Regions from separate parts of the Micromonospora sp. NPDC005553 genome, predicted to be linked through region 1. Evidence: riboswitches for the same ligand, from Rfam matches in the RefSeq annotation. Region 1 holds a riboswitch; each other region holds the start of a gene.
The links. Region 1 has a riboswitch for cobalamin ahead of ACFYPG_RS22640 (ribonucleoside-diphosphate reductase subunit alpha). Riboswitches for the same ligand answer to the same signal wherever they lie in the genome.
Positions count from the first base shown of each region.

Region 1 (5,186 bases):
GGTCCGGTCGAGCTCGGCGAGGCGGGCGGCCTTCGTGCTCTCCTTGGCCCGCAGGATGGCCAGTGCCTCGTCGCGGGTCAGCGCGTCGGACAGGTAGCGCAGGTCAGCGATGTCGACGAGTTGCTCGGGGGTCATGTCGACGAGCAGCCGCCACAGCGGCTTGTCGGCGACCCGGGCGATCAGGTCCCATGACGCGTTCAACACGGCGGCGAGGGACAGGTGGACGACGCCCTTCTCGGGGCCGAGCCACCGCAGTTGCGAGTCGGAGGTGAGCAGGCGGTAGACCGCGCCCATGTCCGCTGCCATCGTTGCCACGTCCTGGCCCACGAGGAGCTGTGCCTGGTGGACTGCCGCCGCCGCGACGATGTCGTTGCCTCGGCCGATGGTGAAGGTCAGGCCGTGCCCCGCGAGTGGCGCGCCCACGCCGTCGACGCCGTCGGTGTGCAGGACGACGTAGGCCGCCGAGTAGTCGCCGTCCTTGTTCATGGCGTCTGACCCGTCAGCGGTCAGGGAGGTGGGGAAGCGGACGTCTTCGACGGTGACGGCAGTGATCTGCGGCATGCGCTCCTCGCCCGGCTAGGCTAAAGATCAGATGATCACTGGGAGTATACGGAGGGCTGCTCCAGCGCGTCAACGTTGTCGATCACCTCGGACGTGCAGACATATGATGTTTGCCCTCTCGGGTCGAGCCGCCTTGACTCCGATCATGCCGGTTGGCGGGCGAAGGTGCCGCGCGCGGCGGACCCTGAAGATCGGATGTTCCGGCTCGCCGCGAGGTATCGACGGCGACGTATGGGCTTGGTCCCCAATGCTGTGGCCTCGATACGTCAAATCTTTGTCGAATGTCGACACCCGTGCGCAGAGCCTCGTCTCCGGTGCCCGGCGTCGGTCGGCCGCAGCGTGCTCCCGGGGGGTTGGTGACGGTGGTCACCGCATCGCCGTCGACACGCCCGAGACCGACATGTGGGGTGTGACAACGACTGCGTCCCTATATATGGTGTCGAGCGCAGCTGGTTCGGCCGCTCATCCAGTGCGGTCGAGGCAACAGGGAACCCGGTGGAAATCCGGGACTGTCCCGCAGCGGTGAGTGGGAACGACAGCCGTCATCAGCACTGGGCCACCATTCGGCCTGGGAAGCGACGGCCAGTAGGAGACCGGCGAGCCCGGTCGTGCCCGCGAGTCCGAAGACCTGCCAGCGCGCCGCGTACCCGCACCCGGGTGGGCGGCGGTCCGAGGCCGCGTGGGACGGCTGACGCCACCTGACCCACGCCGGTGCCGGCGTGGCGTCCGTCGGTGTCTGTCTCCTCGCGTCCGGGCCACCAGGTCTCGAACTCCGAGGAGCGAGTGGTGACAGTCACCGAGGTAGTCCCGGCCAGAGGCGACGCGACAGTGCGGCGGACGCCGATGCAGGTCCGCAAGCGCGACGGCGGCACCGAACCCGTGGACGTGAACAAGATCGTCCGGGCGGTCGAGCGGTGGGCCGACGACCTGACCGACGTCGACCCGTTGCGGGTGGCTACCCGCACCATCAGCGGCCTCTACGACGGCGCGACCACTGCCGAACTCGACCGGCTGTCCATCCAGACCGCCGCCGAGATGATCGGTGAGGAGCCGCAGTACTCGCGTCTGGCCGCGCGGCTGCTGGCCGGCTACGTCGACAAGGAGGTGCGGCGACAGGGCATCACCTCGTTCAGCGCGGCGATCCGGGTCGGCCACGCCGAGGGCCTGATCGGTGACGACACCGCCGCGTTCGTCGCCGCACACGCCGCGACGCTCGACCACGCCGTCGACCCGGACGGCGACCGCCGGTTCGAGTATTTCGGCCTGCGCACGGTGTACGACCGCTACCTGTTGCGCCACCCCACCAGCCGACTGGTGCTGGAGACCCCGCAGTACTGGCTGCTGCGGGTGGCCTGCGGCCTGTCCCGGACGCCGGACGAGGCGGTCGACTTCTACCGGCTGATGTCCAGCCTGGCCTACCTGCCCAGCTCGCCGACCTTGTTCAACTCCGGCACCCGGCACACCCAGATGTCCTCCTGCTACCTGGTCGACTCCCCGCTCGACGAGCTGGACTCGATCTACGCCCGGTACGCCCAGGTCGCCAACCTGTCCAAGTTCGCCGGGGGCATCGGCATCGCGTACTCCCGGGTCCGCTCCCGGGGCGCGCTGATCCGGGGCACGAACGGGCAGTCCAACGGGATCGTGCCGTGGCTGCGCACGCTGGACGCGAGCGTCGCCGCGGTCAACCAGGGTGGCCGACGCAAGGGCGCTGCCTGCGTCTACCTGGAGCCGTGGCACCCGGACATCGAGGAGTTCCTGCAACTGCGGGACAACACCGGCGAGGACGCCCGCCGCACCCACAACCTGAACCTGGCCAACTGGGTGCCGGACGAGTTCATGCGTCGGGTCGAGGCCGACGAGCTGTGGTCGCTGTTCGACCCGCACGAGGTGCCCGAGCTGCCCGACCTGTGGGGGGAGCGGTTCGACGCCGCGTACCGGCAGGCCGAGGCGCAGGGCCGCTACGTGCGGCAGGTCCCGGCCCGGGAGCTGTACGGGAAGATGATGCGGACCCTCGCCCAGACCGGCAACGGCTGGATGACCTTCAAGGACGCGTCGAACCGGCTCTGCAACCAGACCGCCGAACCGGGCAACGTGGTGCACCTGTCCAACCTCTGCACCGAGATCGTCGAGGTGTCCAGTGACGCCGAGACCGCCGTGTGCAACCTCGGCTCGGTGAACCTCGCCGCCCACCTCACCGCCGACGGCATCGACTGGGAGCGGCTGCGCGCCACGGTGCGGACCGCGGTGACCTTCCTCGACCGGGTCATCGACATCAACTACTACCCGACCGCGCAGGCGGCGGCGAGCAACCCCCGCTGGCGGCCAGTCGGGCTCGGGCTGATGGGCCTTCAGGACGCCTTCTTCGCGCTGCGGCTGCCGTTCGACTCGCCGGCCGCCCGCGAGCTGTCCACCCGGATCAGCGAGGAGCTGTACCTGACCGCGCTGGAAACCTCCGCCGACCTGGCGCGCGACTTCGGCAAGCATCCGGCGTACCCGCAGACCCGGGCCGCGCGGGGCCAGCTCCAGCCCGACCTGTGGGGTGTCGAGGGTACGCAGACCGCGCGGTGGGACGCGCTGCGCGAGCGGGTCGAGGCGTACGGGCTGCGCAACTCGCTGCTGGTGGCGGTCGCGCCGACCGCCACCATCGCCTCGATCGCCGGGTGCTACGAGTGCATCGAGCCGCAGGTGTCCAACCTGTTCAAGCGCGAGACCCTGTCGGGGGAGTTCCTCCAGGTCAACACCGCTCTGGTGCGCGAGCTCAAGGCCCGCGGTCTGTGGACCGAGCGGATCCGTTCGGCGATCAAGCGGGCGGAGGGGTCGGTGCAGGACATCGCCGAGTTGCCGGCCGGCGTACGGGAACTGTTCCGCACCGCGTGGGAGCTGCCGCAGCGGGCGCTGATCGACCTGGCCGCCGCCCGCGCCCCGTTCATCGACCAGTCCCAGTCGCTGAACCTGTTCCTGGCCGCGCCGACCATCGGCAAGCTCTCCTCGATGTACCTCTACGCCTGGAAGGCCGGGCTGAAGACCACCTACTACCTGCGCTCGCGCCCCGCGACGCGGATCCAGCAGGCCACCGTCAGCGCCGTCGCACCCGTCGTCGACGCCGACGCGCTGGCCTGCTCGCTGGAGAACCCCGAGTCGTGCGAGGCCTGCCAGTGACTCTTCCCGAAGCCGCCACGACCGACGCCAGCACCACCGACACGAGGACCACGCACATGCTGCTCGACCCCGGGATGAACCTCACCCTCCGCCCGATGCGCTACCCGCACTTCTTCGACCGGTTCCGCGACGCGATCCGCAACACCTGGACCGTCGAGGAGGTCGACCTGCATGCCGACCTCGCCGACCTGGACAAGTTGTCTCCGGCCGAACGGCACCTGGTCAGCCGCCTGGTGGCGTTCTTCGCCACCGGTGACACGATCGTCGCCAACAACCTGGTGCTCAACCTCTACCAGCACGTCAACAGCCCGGAGGGTCGCCTCTACCTGTCCCGCCAACTGTTCGAGGAGGCCGTGCACGTCCAGTTCTATCTCAACCTGCTCGACACGTACGTGCCCGACGAGACGGAGCGCTTCGAGGCCTTCGCGGCCATCGAGAACATCCCCTCGATCCGGCGTAAGGCCGAGTTCTGCTTCCGGTGGATCGACTCTCTCAGCGACCTGCGGGAGCTGCGGTCCCGCGAGGACCGGCGCACGTTCCTGCTCAACCTCATCTGCTTCGCCGCCTGCATCGAGGGGTTGTTCTTCTACGGCGCGTTCGCCTACGTCTACTTCCTGCGTTCCCGTGGCCTGCTGCACGGCCTCGCCTCGGGCACCAACTGGGTGTTCCGCGACGAGTCCATGCACATGGCGTTCGCGTTCGACGTCGTCGACACCGTTCGCGCCGAGGAGCCGGACCTGTTCGACGACGACCTCGCCGACCAGGTTCGCCGGATGCTCACCGAGGCGGTCGAGTGTGAGGTGCAGTTCGCCGAGGACCTGGTGGGCCACGGCGTGCCCGGTCTGACATTGGCCGACATGCGGGAGTACCTCCAGCACGTCGCCGACCGCCGCCTCGCCCAGCTCGGCATCGCGCCGCACTACGGGTCGAGCAACCCGTTCGGCTTCATGGAGTTGCAGGACGTGCAGGAGCTGTCCAACTTCTTCGAGCGGCGGGTGTCGGCGTACCAGGTCGGGGTGACCGGCACCGTCGCCTTCGACGACGACTTCTAACGACCTCGGTCCATGCGCTTCCGTTGATCAGGTGATGAGAAGTAGCTTGGAGACGACCTCGACAGCTGCTTTTGAACACCTGATCAAGGAAGTGGCCCGTTCGGGGGTGATCGCCTGCCAGGGAAGGAACGTGCTGATGGCCGACATCACCGTGCGGTCCATGACCGACGCCGACGCCGACCGGGTCCTGGCGATCTACCAGGCCGGCCTGGACACCGGTGACGCCAGTTTCGAGGTCACCGCGCCGGGCTGGGCGGCGTTCAGCGCCGCCCGGCTGGGCGGGCACCGGTTCGTGGCCGTCGACCCGGGTGGAACGGTGCTTGGCTGGGTCGCCGTCTCGCCGACCTCGACCCGCGCGGTGTACGCCGGTGTGGTGGAGCACTCCGTGTACGTCGACCCGGCCGCCCAGGGCCG
Region 1 is NZ_JBIAJD010000005.1:377,277-382,462, reverse strand. Features, by position in the region: gene ACFYPG_RS22645 (enolase C-terminal domain-like protein) at 1-561, opposite strand, end outside; cobalamin riboswitch at 995-1,212, shown strand; gene ACFYPG_RS22640 (ribonucleoside-diphosphate reductase subunit alpha) at 1,405-3,720, shown strand; gene ACFYPG_RS22635 (ribonucleotide-diphosphate reductase subunit beta) at 3,777-4,772, shown strand; gene ACFYPG_RS22630 (GNAT family N-acetyltransferase) at 4,909-5,186, shown strand, end outside.

Region 2 (5,186 bases), on a different contig from region 1:
GCGGACTGGGACCCGAACGCGCACTAGCCCACAGAGCGCGCGACCTCGATCGCCTCGGCCTTGGTGAGGGCCCCCTCAAGCCGGTAGCTCACGTCGTTGTCCTGCCAGATCAGCGTCGAGGCGGCAAGTCGGGCGGTCTCTCTGCGGATCCCACCCGCCCGGTCCACGTAGGACACCGCGTGTGGGCCGTCGACCCAGACGGCGAAGTCGCCGTTCACCTGGACCCAGTTCGCGCCCGGCGGGGTGATCTCCTTGTGGAAGGCCAGGTCGAGGTGACCGTCGAACGCGTCGACGCGCAGCGCGCCTCCGTCGTAGAGCAGCGTCGCCACCCGGTACCGGCCAGTGGCGTCGGGGTCGGCGACCAGTACCTGTTCGGGCGGGCCCAGCTTCGCCGGCAGGCGGATCGGAAACCGCACCGCCCGCTGGGCCTCGGCCAGGGCGACGGTCCGCTGCCCGGGCAACGGCGACGCGGTGCCGCCGGGCAGCACCGGGGCGGGTGAGGTGGCGATGCTGACCCCGGCGAAGCGCAGCAGCCCCGTGACGGCGTCGGCGATCGCGGCACGCGTCGGCGGCAACAGCGCCACCAGCAGGGCGACGAACGCCACCGCGGCGAGCGACCGCCACCGCCGCCGCCGGGGCGCGGGTGTGCCCAGTCGTACGCGGACACGGGCGGTCACGTCGGGCGGATCAGGGGTGTCCAGCCAGGCGGACAGGTCGCGCAGTTCCCGTTCGAGGTCACCCATGCCGGACCTCCGCACTGTCGAGCAGGCCGCGCAGCTTCGCCAGCGCCCGGGACGTACGCGACTTCACTGTGCCCCGGGGCCAGCCCAGAGCCGACACCGTCTCCTCCTCGGTGAGGTCGAGGAAGAACCGGCAGACGATGACCTCGCGGTCCCGTGTTGGCAGTTGCCGCAGCGCCTGCACCAGCGACCTCCGGCGCTCCCCGGCGAGGACCGCGGCGACCGCGTCGTCCTCGGCGATCTCAGACCTCGGGTCCGCTGCCGCCGCCCGCAGGACGAGCCCGTCGCGCCGGCCACGGGAGCGGTGCAGGTTGCGGGTCTCGTTCGCGACGATCGCGAGCAGCCACGACCGGAAGGACGCGTCACCCCGGTAACGGGACAGCTTCCGGTGCGCCTTCACAAACGCCTCCTGGATGACGTCCTCGGAGTCCGAGCCCGCGCCGAGCAGCACCGCGGTCCGGTACGCGGACGCGGTGTGCCGGGTGACCAGGAGGTCGTACGCCTCCAGGTCACCTGCCCGAGCGCGGGTGACGAGCGTCTCGTCGTCCAGGGGAGCCTCCGTTCGGATCACACTCATGACACCGCCCACCCGCTGCGGGTTCCACCCGGCGTGGGTCAGGTTGCTCCCATCCGCCGTGCAGCGTATTGCCAGGAATCGGTGCTCCACTGGAGGGACGTCGAGGAGAGGGGCTGGTCATGAGCTGGTTCAGTCGCCGGTCACGGGGTGCCGAGGCGACCCCGACGAAGCTGGACCGGGAGGCGACCCGCGACGACCTCGCGGCGCTGGAGGCGTTCGTGGCCACCCGGCACGGGGTGGAGTTCTACCTGGAGCCGGAGACCACGGCGACGGACACCACGGTGGTGGCGATCGCCCACGACGGCGAGTGGATCCGCCGCCGTACCGGAACGCCCCGTGCGGCCGGGGCCATCGCCCGCAAGCACGCGGTGCCGCTGTACGAGGCGGCGCGCACCGGCTACCCGGAACGGATGCGGACCTGGAGCCGGGCCCACCCGGAACGGCACGCCCGCTGAGGCGCAGCCCGGACGCTCGTGGCCGGGGCTTCATCGTTCTGAAGATGAACGGTGTGCCGGCCTGAGGCGCCCGCACTCGGTGCTGGAAGGGCGTTGCCGGCTGGATCAGGCGCCTTCGACGGCTGAGCGGGCCTGCTCGAACGTCATCGGGTCGGCGTGGCTGGAGACGTACCAGTGGTAGGTGCTGTCGAGCAGTCGTCGGACCAGGTCGACGTCGAGGCCGTCCTCCGGTCGGCGCAGGTGCGCCGGCGGCGGGTAGAAGCAGTCGCCCAGCAGCATCACCCCCGAGTCGGGCACCAGCACCACTGCCGAATCCGGTGCGTGCCCGCCCCCGACGTGGCGTAGCCGAACCCCGACCGGCAGCTCGTCCACGTCGGCGAAGGTCCGGGTCGGCGGCAGGATGGCGAAGTCTTCCCAGGACGGCATCGCGCGTGCGCGGGCCTGGAAGCTCGGGCGCAGGCGGGGATCGGCGAGTACCTGCTCTTGCAGGTAGCGGTGGCTCCACGGTCGGGCGGCCTCGGCGCGCAGCAGCGACACGGCCGTCTCGTGCCCGACGATTTCCACGCCGGGCCAGGCGCAGGCGCCCCACACGTGGTCCCAGTGATGGTGGGTGTAGACCAGCCAACGCGGCTCCGGGAGCCCGGCGGCGGCCAGCGCGCCCTGGATCTCGCGGGCGTGCGCGGGGCTCTGCCCGGCGTCGATCATCACACTGCCGCGTTCGTCGGCGACGACGGCGACGCCGGCCTGGACCGCCTCCGGGTCGGGATCGCCCGGACAGAGCCAGACCCGGCCCGCCAGGTGGTGGAACTGCGGGGCGACCATGGTGATCGACCTCCGAGATTGATCGCGGACACTGGTGTGGCGTTCGCCGATCCTAGGTGAGGGTTTCGGCCGGCACCGCCCTGCCGGATGATCGGCGCAGGTGAGAGCTGGTTCGGCCATCCTTTGCTCTGCTTACCTATAGACGCCGGTCACCCTCCGTGCCCGGTGCGTATAGGTAAGCAGAGCAAAGGATGTCGCACATTGATCTGGGGCATTACGCCGCGCGGAGTCGCGCCTGCACCAATCGCTGAAGCTCGATGAATGCCGTCGGCCTGGCGGGGCCGGGCCGGCGTTGACCGGCGGCGCGGCGGTGTGGCAGCATTCGCGGCCTGACGGCAGTGAAGGAAGTCGGTGCGAATCCGACGCGGTCCCGCCACTGTCACCGGGGAGCGATCCCCCCTCGTGAGTCACGGCCGTGTGTCTGCGGTTGGAAGGCCGGGGGAGAGCGTCGATCCGGAAGCCAGGATACTTCGGCCGTCGGGACGTACCCCAGGGCGTGGACACCCGAGGAGGACCCGATGACGCACGGCGTCTCATTCATCGACGACTATCGTCGTCTCGCACTGCAGGCAGTGCATTGCAAGGACACCGGACACCGGCCACCGGCACCGCTGAGCTGATCGCCCGGCGCTGACCGGCCCCGACCCATGCGTCGGTGCGCCGTTCGCCCGGGCCGTCGTACCGGCTGACGCCGTACCCACCCGCTTCGTCCAGGTCGCCCTCGTGAGGGCCCAGGGCGTCACTCTCCGGAGCCTGCCGTGCGCATCCTGCTGCTGTCCACCGCCGACACCGACCTGCTTGCCGCCCGCGCCAGCGGCGCCGACTACCGGTTGGCCAACCCGGCCCGAGTCGCCGCCGAGGAGGTGCCCGCCCTGCTCGACGGGGTCGCCCTCGTCGTCGTACGCCTGCTCGGCGGGCGGCAGGCGTGGCCGGACGGCCTCGCCGCGGTGCTCGCCACCGGCGTGCCGACTGTCGTGCTCGGCGGTGAGGCGCTGCCCGACGCGGAGCTGATGGCCATCTCCACAGTGCCGTCCGGGGTCGTCACCCAGTCGCTGGCGTACCTCGTGGAGGGCGGCCCGGACAACCTCGGACAGTTGGCCCGGTTCCTCTCCGACACGGTGCTGCTCACCGGCCAGGGGTTCGCCGCACCCGCGCCCACCCCGGCGTACGGCGTGCACGGCGACCACGCCGCCGACCCGGATCGGCCCACAGTGGGAATCGTCTTCTACCGGGCGCACGCCCTCGCCGGCAACACCGGATTCGTCGACGTGCTCGCTGACGCGGTCCGCCAGGCCGGCGGCAACCCCCTGCCGATCTTCTGCGGCTCGCTGCGCGGGTTGACAGCGGGCGCCGGACCACTCGGGCTCTTCGCCCGCTGTGACGCTCTGCTGGTCACGGTGCTCGCGGCCGGCGGCGCGGTCGCCGCCGACGCCTCCGGTGGCGGCGACGAGGACGCCTGGGACGTCGGCGCCCTGGCGGCCCTGGACGTGCCGGTCATCCAGGCGCTCTGCCTCACCAGCACCCGCGCGCAGTGGGCCGACAGCGACGCCGGCCTGTCCCCGTTGGACGCCGCCATGCAGGTGGCCATCCCCGAGTTCGACGGCCGGATCGTCACAGTGCCGTTCTCGTTCAAGCAGATCGACGCCGACGGGCTCTCGGTCTACACCGCCGATCCCGAGCGGGCCGCGAGGGTCGCCGGGATCGCGGTACGCCACGCCCGGCTGCGGTACGTGCCGCACGCCGACAAGCGCATCGCCGTGGTGCTCAGCTCGTACCCCACCAAGCACTCCCGGGTCGGCAACGCCGTCGGGTTGGACACCCCGGCGTCGGCGGTCCGGCTGTTCGCCGCGTTGGCCGAGGCCGGCTACGACCTGGGTGACGCGCCGCCGCCCGACGACGGTGACGCGCTGATCCACGCGCTGATCGCCGCCGGTGGTCACGACGTGGAGTGGCTCACCCCGGAGCAGTTGGCCGCGGCCGAGGCCCGGATACCGGGGCCGACGTACCAGCGGTGGTTCGACCAGGTGCCGGCCGAGCTGCGCGAGCGGATGCGGGAGCACTGGGGTGAGCCGCCGGGCGAGCTGTACACCGAGGGCGGGGACATCGTGCTCGCCGGGCTGCGCTTCGGCAACGTGGTGCTGCTGATCCAGCCGCCCCGGGGCTTCGGGGAGAACCCGATCGCCATCTACCACGACCCGGACCTGCCGCCGAGTCACCACTACCTGGCCGCGTACCGCTGGCTGACCGCGCCGGTCGCGGACGGCGGCTTCGGCGCGGACGCCGTGGTGCACCTGGGCAAGCACGGCACCCTGGAGTGGCTGCCCGGCAAAGGCCTCGGCCTGGCCGCCGACTGTGCGCCCGACGCGGTCCTCGGCGACCTGCCGCTGGTGTACCCGTTCATCGTCAACGACCCCGGCGAGGGCACCCAGGCCAAGCGGCGGGCGCACGCAGTGGTCGTCGACCACCTGGTCCCGCCGATGGCCCGCGCCGAGACCTACGGCGACCTGGCCAAACTGGAACAACTGCTCGACGAGTACGTGACGGTGCAGGCCCTCGACCCGGCCAAGGTGCCCACCGTACGGGCGCAGATCT
Region 2 is NZ_JBIAJD010000001.1:199,255-204,440, reverse strand. Features, by position in the region: gene ACFYPG_RS01065 (maleylpyruvate isomerase family mycothiol-dependent enzyme) at 1-27, shown strand, start outside; gene ACFYPG_RS01060 (hypothetical protein) at 24-743, opposite strand; gene ACFYPG_RS01055 (RNA polymerase sigma factor) at 736-1,317, opposite strand; gene ACFYPG_RS01050 (hypothetical protein) at 1,437-1,772, shown strand; gene ACFYPG_RS01045 (MBL fold metallo-hydrolase) at 1,878-2,594, opposite strand; cobalamin riboswitch at 2,936-3,065, shown strand; gene cobN (cobaltochelatase subunit CobN) at 3,353-5,186, shown strand, end outside.
Region 2: another riboswitch for cobalamin. It lies ahead of cobN (cobaltochelatase subunit CobN); the one in region 1 lies ahead of ACFYPG_RS22640 (ribonucleoside-diphosphate reductase subunit alpha).

Region 3 (5,186 bases), on a different contig from region 1:
CGCGAAAACACGGATCGATGTAACACGCTCAAGTGAATCTTCTTCCGTAAGCCGGAATCAGATTCAATCCTGACTGAGCGGACTTCCTCAGATAAGAGTGCAGGCCACAGTCGGGTCTGTCGTTACTGGTAAGCGCACAAGTCTTTAGTCTGCGCGTACTCTCGCGCACTGCTCGCGGAACTGGCGTGGCGAAAGACCGTAGGCGCTGCGGAACGCCTGGCTGAAGTGCGCCGGGCTGGTGAACCCCCACTGGGCGGCGATCGCGTGGATCGGGCGCGCGCCTAGTTGGGGGTTGGCGAGGTCGCGTCGGCACTGCTCCAGGCGACGCTCTCGGACCCAGCCGGCAACCGTGCGCCCTTCCTCGTGGAACAGCTTGTGCAGGTATCGCAACGAGATGTGATGCACTGCGGCAATCGCGTCCGGTGTCAGGCGCGGATCGCCGAGATTCTCTCGGACGAAGGCGTGGATCTGAGCCATCAACGCTCGACGTCGGGTGTGGGAGGGCACCGCACTTTGGACGTCCAGCGCGTTGGCCAGTGCCGCTGTCAACACGTCAATGGTGAGGGTGGACAGCTGGGCGGCGTCCAACGGACTGAGTTCGTCCATGTGCCGGGCAAGGTGCAGCAGGAATTGTGAAGATAACGCGCCGATACCTTGGGCGCCAGGGATGCGAACTGCGCTCAGGCGCCGCAACTCCCAAGGGGGCAACGGCAGTAACAAGCGCGGGAAGCGCAGAAGCAGCAGCTGACTAACTGGCACATCCGGGCTGAATTCGGCCAGGTAGGGCCGGGAGGTGTCATACAGAATCAGATCCCCCACGCCGAAATCTGTGCGCTGGCCGTCTTGCGTGATCATGCCGCCACCGCGCACAAGGCAGCCCAGCTTGAACACCTCGGGATCGGCCTGCCGAATGAGCTTGGGAGTGCGGTGGACCGAGTGCGGCATCGTGGTCATTAATGTCGCCTGCACGGGACCGAACTCGCTGATTCCGACCTGAGCTCGAAATCCGGGCTCCCACTGCGATTCACAGCGTAAATCGTAGGGCACCCAGAGCTTCGAGTTCACCTCGCGCCAGAAGGCGAACCCGTCTTCAACCGGGACCTCGGTGGTGCTGACTACGTCCATGACTCACCTTCGCACTGTCGCTGCAGGGGTCAGATCACGATAGCCTGGCGTCGATATACCGGCGTTGCGAGTTAGGGCGCGGGTCAGGCATTGAGGGCTTTTCATCGTGATGGGCCTGGTCGCGATGGGTGGCGGGCAGCGTGTGTCGAGATAGGACGCGGCTCCCGGTAAGACAGCAGGCGACCAAGATCCGATGCCCCAACCGGGAGCCTCACTGTGCTGTCTCACCCGTCTACGGTCGCGCTGTCCGGCCGCACTCTGAACCACCTGGCCGACCTCATCCGCGCCGAACGCACCCGCCGCCGCGGCATCGAGCTCCCGCAACAACGCGGCGCACATAAGCATCCACACTCTGCGTGATCGAGACTTGACGTGGACGCCATCCGACCAGATCGACGGCGGGGCGGGTTCCTCAGACCGCGCCGGCGCCGCGACGGGCGCACCGCGCACGGGTCAGTCGTCTTCGGCACCGTCGAGCAGCGCGCGCCGCAGCGCCAGCCGGTGCTTGCGGCGGATCTCCGCCTCGCGGTACCGCCGCCGGTCACCGTCGGTCTCCGGTAGCAGCGGCGGCACCGTACGAGGCTGGCCGTCGTCGTCGATCGCGACCATGACCAGGTGAGCGGTGGCCACGTCGGTGGGCGGCACCGCCCGGTCCCACCGGTCGGCGGTCACCTTGACCGCCACCTCCATCGAGCTGCGACCGGCCCAGGTGATCCGGGCGTCGACGTGCACGACGTCGCCGACCCGCACCGCGCGCAGGAACGCGGTCTCGTCGATCGCGGCGGTGACCGCCGGCCCGTCGGAGTGGCGGGCGGCGACCACCCCGGCCACCGAGTCGATGAGGTTGAGGATCCGGCCGCCGTGGACCGTACCCATCAGGTTGGTGTGATGCTGGTCCATGATCTGCGACAGGGTCAGGTGCGACGCCGACGGCGCTCGGCCGGCGATCGTGGTGGTGTCGTGCACAGCGGTAGTCCGTCCCTCGGGAAACCACACCGCCGGAACACGGGCACACGCTGACGAGGACACACCGGCGCACACCGCCCGGCACGTCACCCGCTCAGCCCACCCGCGAGGCCGACGGCAGCGCACACGGTTGTGTACGCGGCGCGGGCAGGTCTTCGGACTCGCGGGCCTGACCGGCTCCACGCCGGTCCCCTACTGGCCGTCGCTTCCCAGGCCACTGGCCCAGTGCTGATGACGGCGGTCGTTCCCACTCACCGCTGCGGGGCAGCCCCGGATTCCCACCGGGTTCCCTCTTACGACGCCCAGCCGGTCACGACGGGGCGAACCAGCGCCACCGGGAGCATAGCTGGCCAGGGGCGACGGCCCCTCAGCCCGGCCGACCACCCGGGAGGTGTTCGGCTTTAGCCATGTGAGGAAAAAGTTCGTCACCTCTTGTAAAAAGTCTCAGCCCAGTGAGGATATTCAGATGCGTCGTCACCCTCAGAATCCTGGGCGGGTGGTCTCGGGCCTCCTCGCGCTCCTCCTCGCCTCGGCGGTCGCTCTCCTCGTGTCCGCCCAGCCCGCCGCAGCTCACGGGACCCTCGCCATGTCCACACCGGCGAGCGGCGCAACCGTGCGCGAGCCGTTGACGTCGGTGCAGCTGTTCTTCACCGAGAAGGCCGCTGCCAACGCGTTCTTCACGATCACCGCGCCGGGTGGCATCCGGGTCGACAATGGCTGGTCGTACGGGGAGCCGAAGCCGCTGGACAAGCCGGTGCGCGAGTACTTCCTGGTCAACGGCCAGTTCGAGCCACGCGAGTACACGACCGGGTTCCCCGCGACGGTGGCGGTCGCGCACCTGCCAGCCAAGGGCCAGTACTCGGTGAGCTACCTGTCGGTCGCCTCGGACGGGGACCCCGTACGCGGCACCTTGACCTTCCGCTACGACGGGCCGGTGACGGCGGCGCCCAAGGGGTGGAGCCCGCCGTCGACCCAGCCAGATCCGGCGCTGTTGGCCACCGCCGAGCAACACGGGTCGTCCGGGCAGGCGTCGGCGGTGCCGACAGTCGCGGCCGAGACGGCGGTTCCGCCGTCCGCGGCAGCGGCTGCGCCGACCGGATCGACTGACGAAAGCGGCCCCGGAGCGGTCGCGTGGGTCGGCCTGGCGGTGGTCGCGGTGGCGGCGGCGGCGGCCGGATTCGTCGTCTGGCGTCGGCGGACGACCCCCACCGGCAGACCCGCCGGCCGGGGCCGTACCGCGTCGGCGACATCCGCTCGACGCGGCGCCGGCACCCGTCCCGGGACCAGGACCGCCGGGACCAGGACCGCCGGCACCAGGATCGCCAGCGCCAAGGCCACCGGCGCCAAGGGCGCCGGTAGCAAGCCCGCCGCTGCCAGAACCGGCGGCGGCAGAGCGGTCGGTGGCAGGACCGACGCAGACAGGAGCCTCGCGGCGACCGGCAGCGGTACGCAGACCTCGGACGGTAAGCGGCGACCCAGCGCCGTGCCGGCCGCGCGTAAGGACACCGCCGTCGTCGTGGCTCGGACCGGCGTCGCTGTCGATCCAACTCCGACCGCTGAGGACGCGAAAGCCCCCGCCACGACGGACAGTCGACTGCCCGTCGACTCCGGGGCATCGCCCGACCCGGATTTCGCCACGGCGACGCCCGGGTCCCGGCTGAGCAACACCAGCCTGGCACTGTTCGTCGGTACCCTGGTGCTGGCCCTGCTCGGCGGGTTCGGGTTGGCGCGCATCAGCGGCAACGAGGGCCCGGCCGCCAACAACGCCCGGCAGCCGGCGGGCGGTCCGCCCGCCTCCGGCCCGGAAGGGTCCGCGGCCGACGGACACCAACACCCGGCGGGCACCGGGCCGCACACGCACCGGGGCGACGGCGGCACGGGCGAGACGCTGGCCACCGGGACGACCGTCAGCGCCGGCGGGTACACGCTGCAACCGCTGGAACGAACCCAACCCGCCGGGGTACGCGCCGACTACCGCTTCCGCATCGTCGGCACCGACCGGCAGCCGGCGACTCGCTTCGCGGTCGTCCACGACAAGCCGTTGCACATGATCGTCGTGGGCCGTGACCTGAGCGGCTACCAGCACCTGCACCCGACGATGGCACCCGACGGCACCTGGAGCGTCCCCATGACGCTGGCCCGACCCGGCGGCTACCGCGTCTACGCCGACTTCTCCGTCACCGCTGCCAACGGCACGCCGCTGCCGCTCGTGCTGGGCGTCGACCACACAGTGCCCGGTGCGCACACCCCGACCGCGCTGCCGCCGGCACAGGCGCAGGCGACGGCTGGTCCGTACACGGTGTCGATGACCGGCACCCCGACGGTGGGGGTGACGGCGCCGATCCACTTCCAGGTCGCCAGCGCCGACACGGCAACGCCCGCGCAGCTGGAGCGATACCTTGCCGCGTACGGGCACCTGGTGGTGGTTCGTGAGGGTGACCTCGGCTACGTGCACGTGCACCCCGAGCCGGAGCTGGTCGACGGGACTGTCAAGTTCTGGCTGACCGCGCCGAGTTCAGGCCGGTACCGGGCCTTCTTCGACTTCCAGGTCGCCGGCAAGGTGCACGCCGGGGAGTTCACGATCAACGTTCCCTGAGCCCGGAACTTTCTCCCTGCTGCGGCCGACCAACCTCCCAGCAGCAACCATCGGAGGAAGAACACATGCGCGCCACCAGCCCGAACGTTTCACGCCGCCGCTCGGCCGCGATCCTCGCCGCCGCGATCCTGACGGTGGGCGCCGCCGGGTGCGGATCGTCCGACTCTCCGTCGACCGCGCAGACGAGCCCGTCCGCGTCGGCCCCGGCCAACCCGGACGCTGGTGTGCTCGGCATTCGTGACCCGTGGGTGAAGGCGGCCGACAAGGGCATGACGGCGGCCTTCGGGACCCTGGTCAACGACGGCGACAGCGATGTCACGGTGACGGGCGCCACGAACCCCCTGTCACCGATGGAGCTGCACGAGATGACCATGAAGGACGGCAAGATGGTCATGCAGGCCAAGCAGGGTGGCGTCGTGATCAAGGCCAAGAGCACGCATGCGCTGGAGCCTGGCGGCGACCACCTCATGCTGATGAACCTCACCAAGCCCGTTCAGGC
Region 3 is NZ_JBIAJD010000001.1:845,099-850,284, forward strand. Features, by position in the region: gene ACFYPG_RS03900 (helix-turn-helix domain-containing protein) at 145-1,125, opposite strand; gene ACFYPG_RS03905 (acyl-CoA thioesterase) at 1,579-2,025, opposite strand; cobalamin riboswitch at 2,220-2,436, opposite strand; gene ACFYPG_RS03910 (copper resistance protein CopC) at 2,558-4,687, shown strand; gene ACFYPG_RS03915 (copper chaperone PCu(A)C) at 4,753-5,186, shown strand, end outside.
Region 3: another riboswitch for cobalamin. It lies ahead of ACFYPG_RS03905 (acyl-CoA thioesterase); the one in region 1 lies ahead of ACFYPG_RS22640 (ribonucleoside-diphosphate reductase subunit alpha).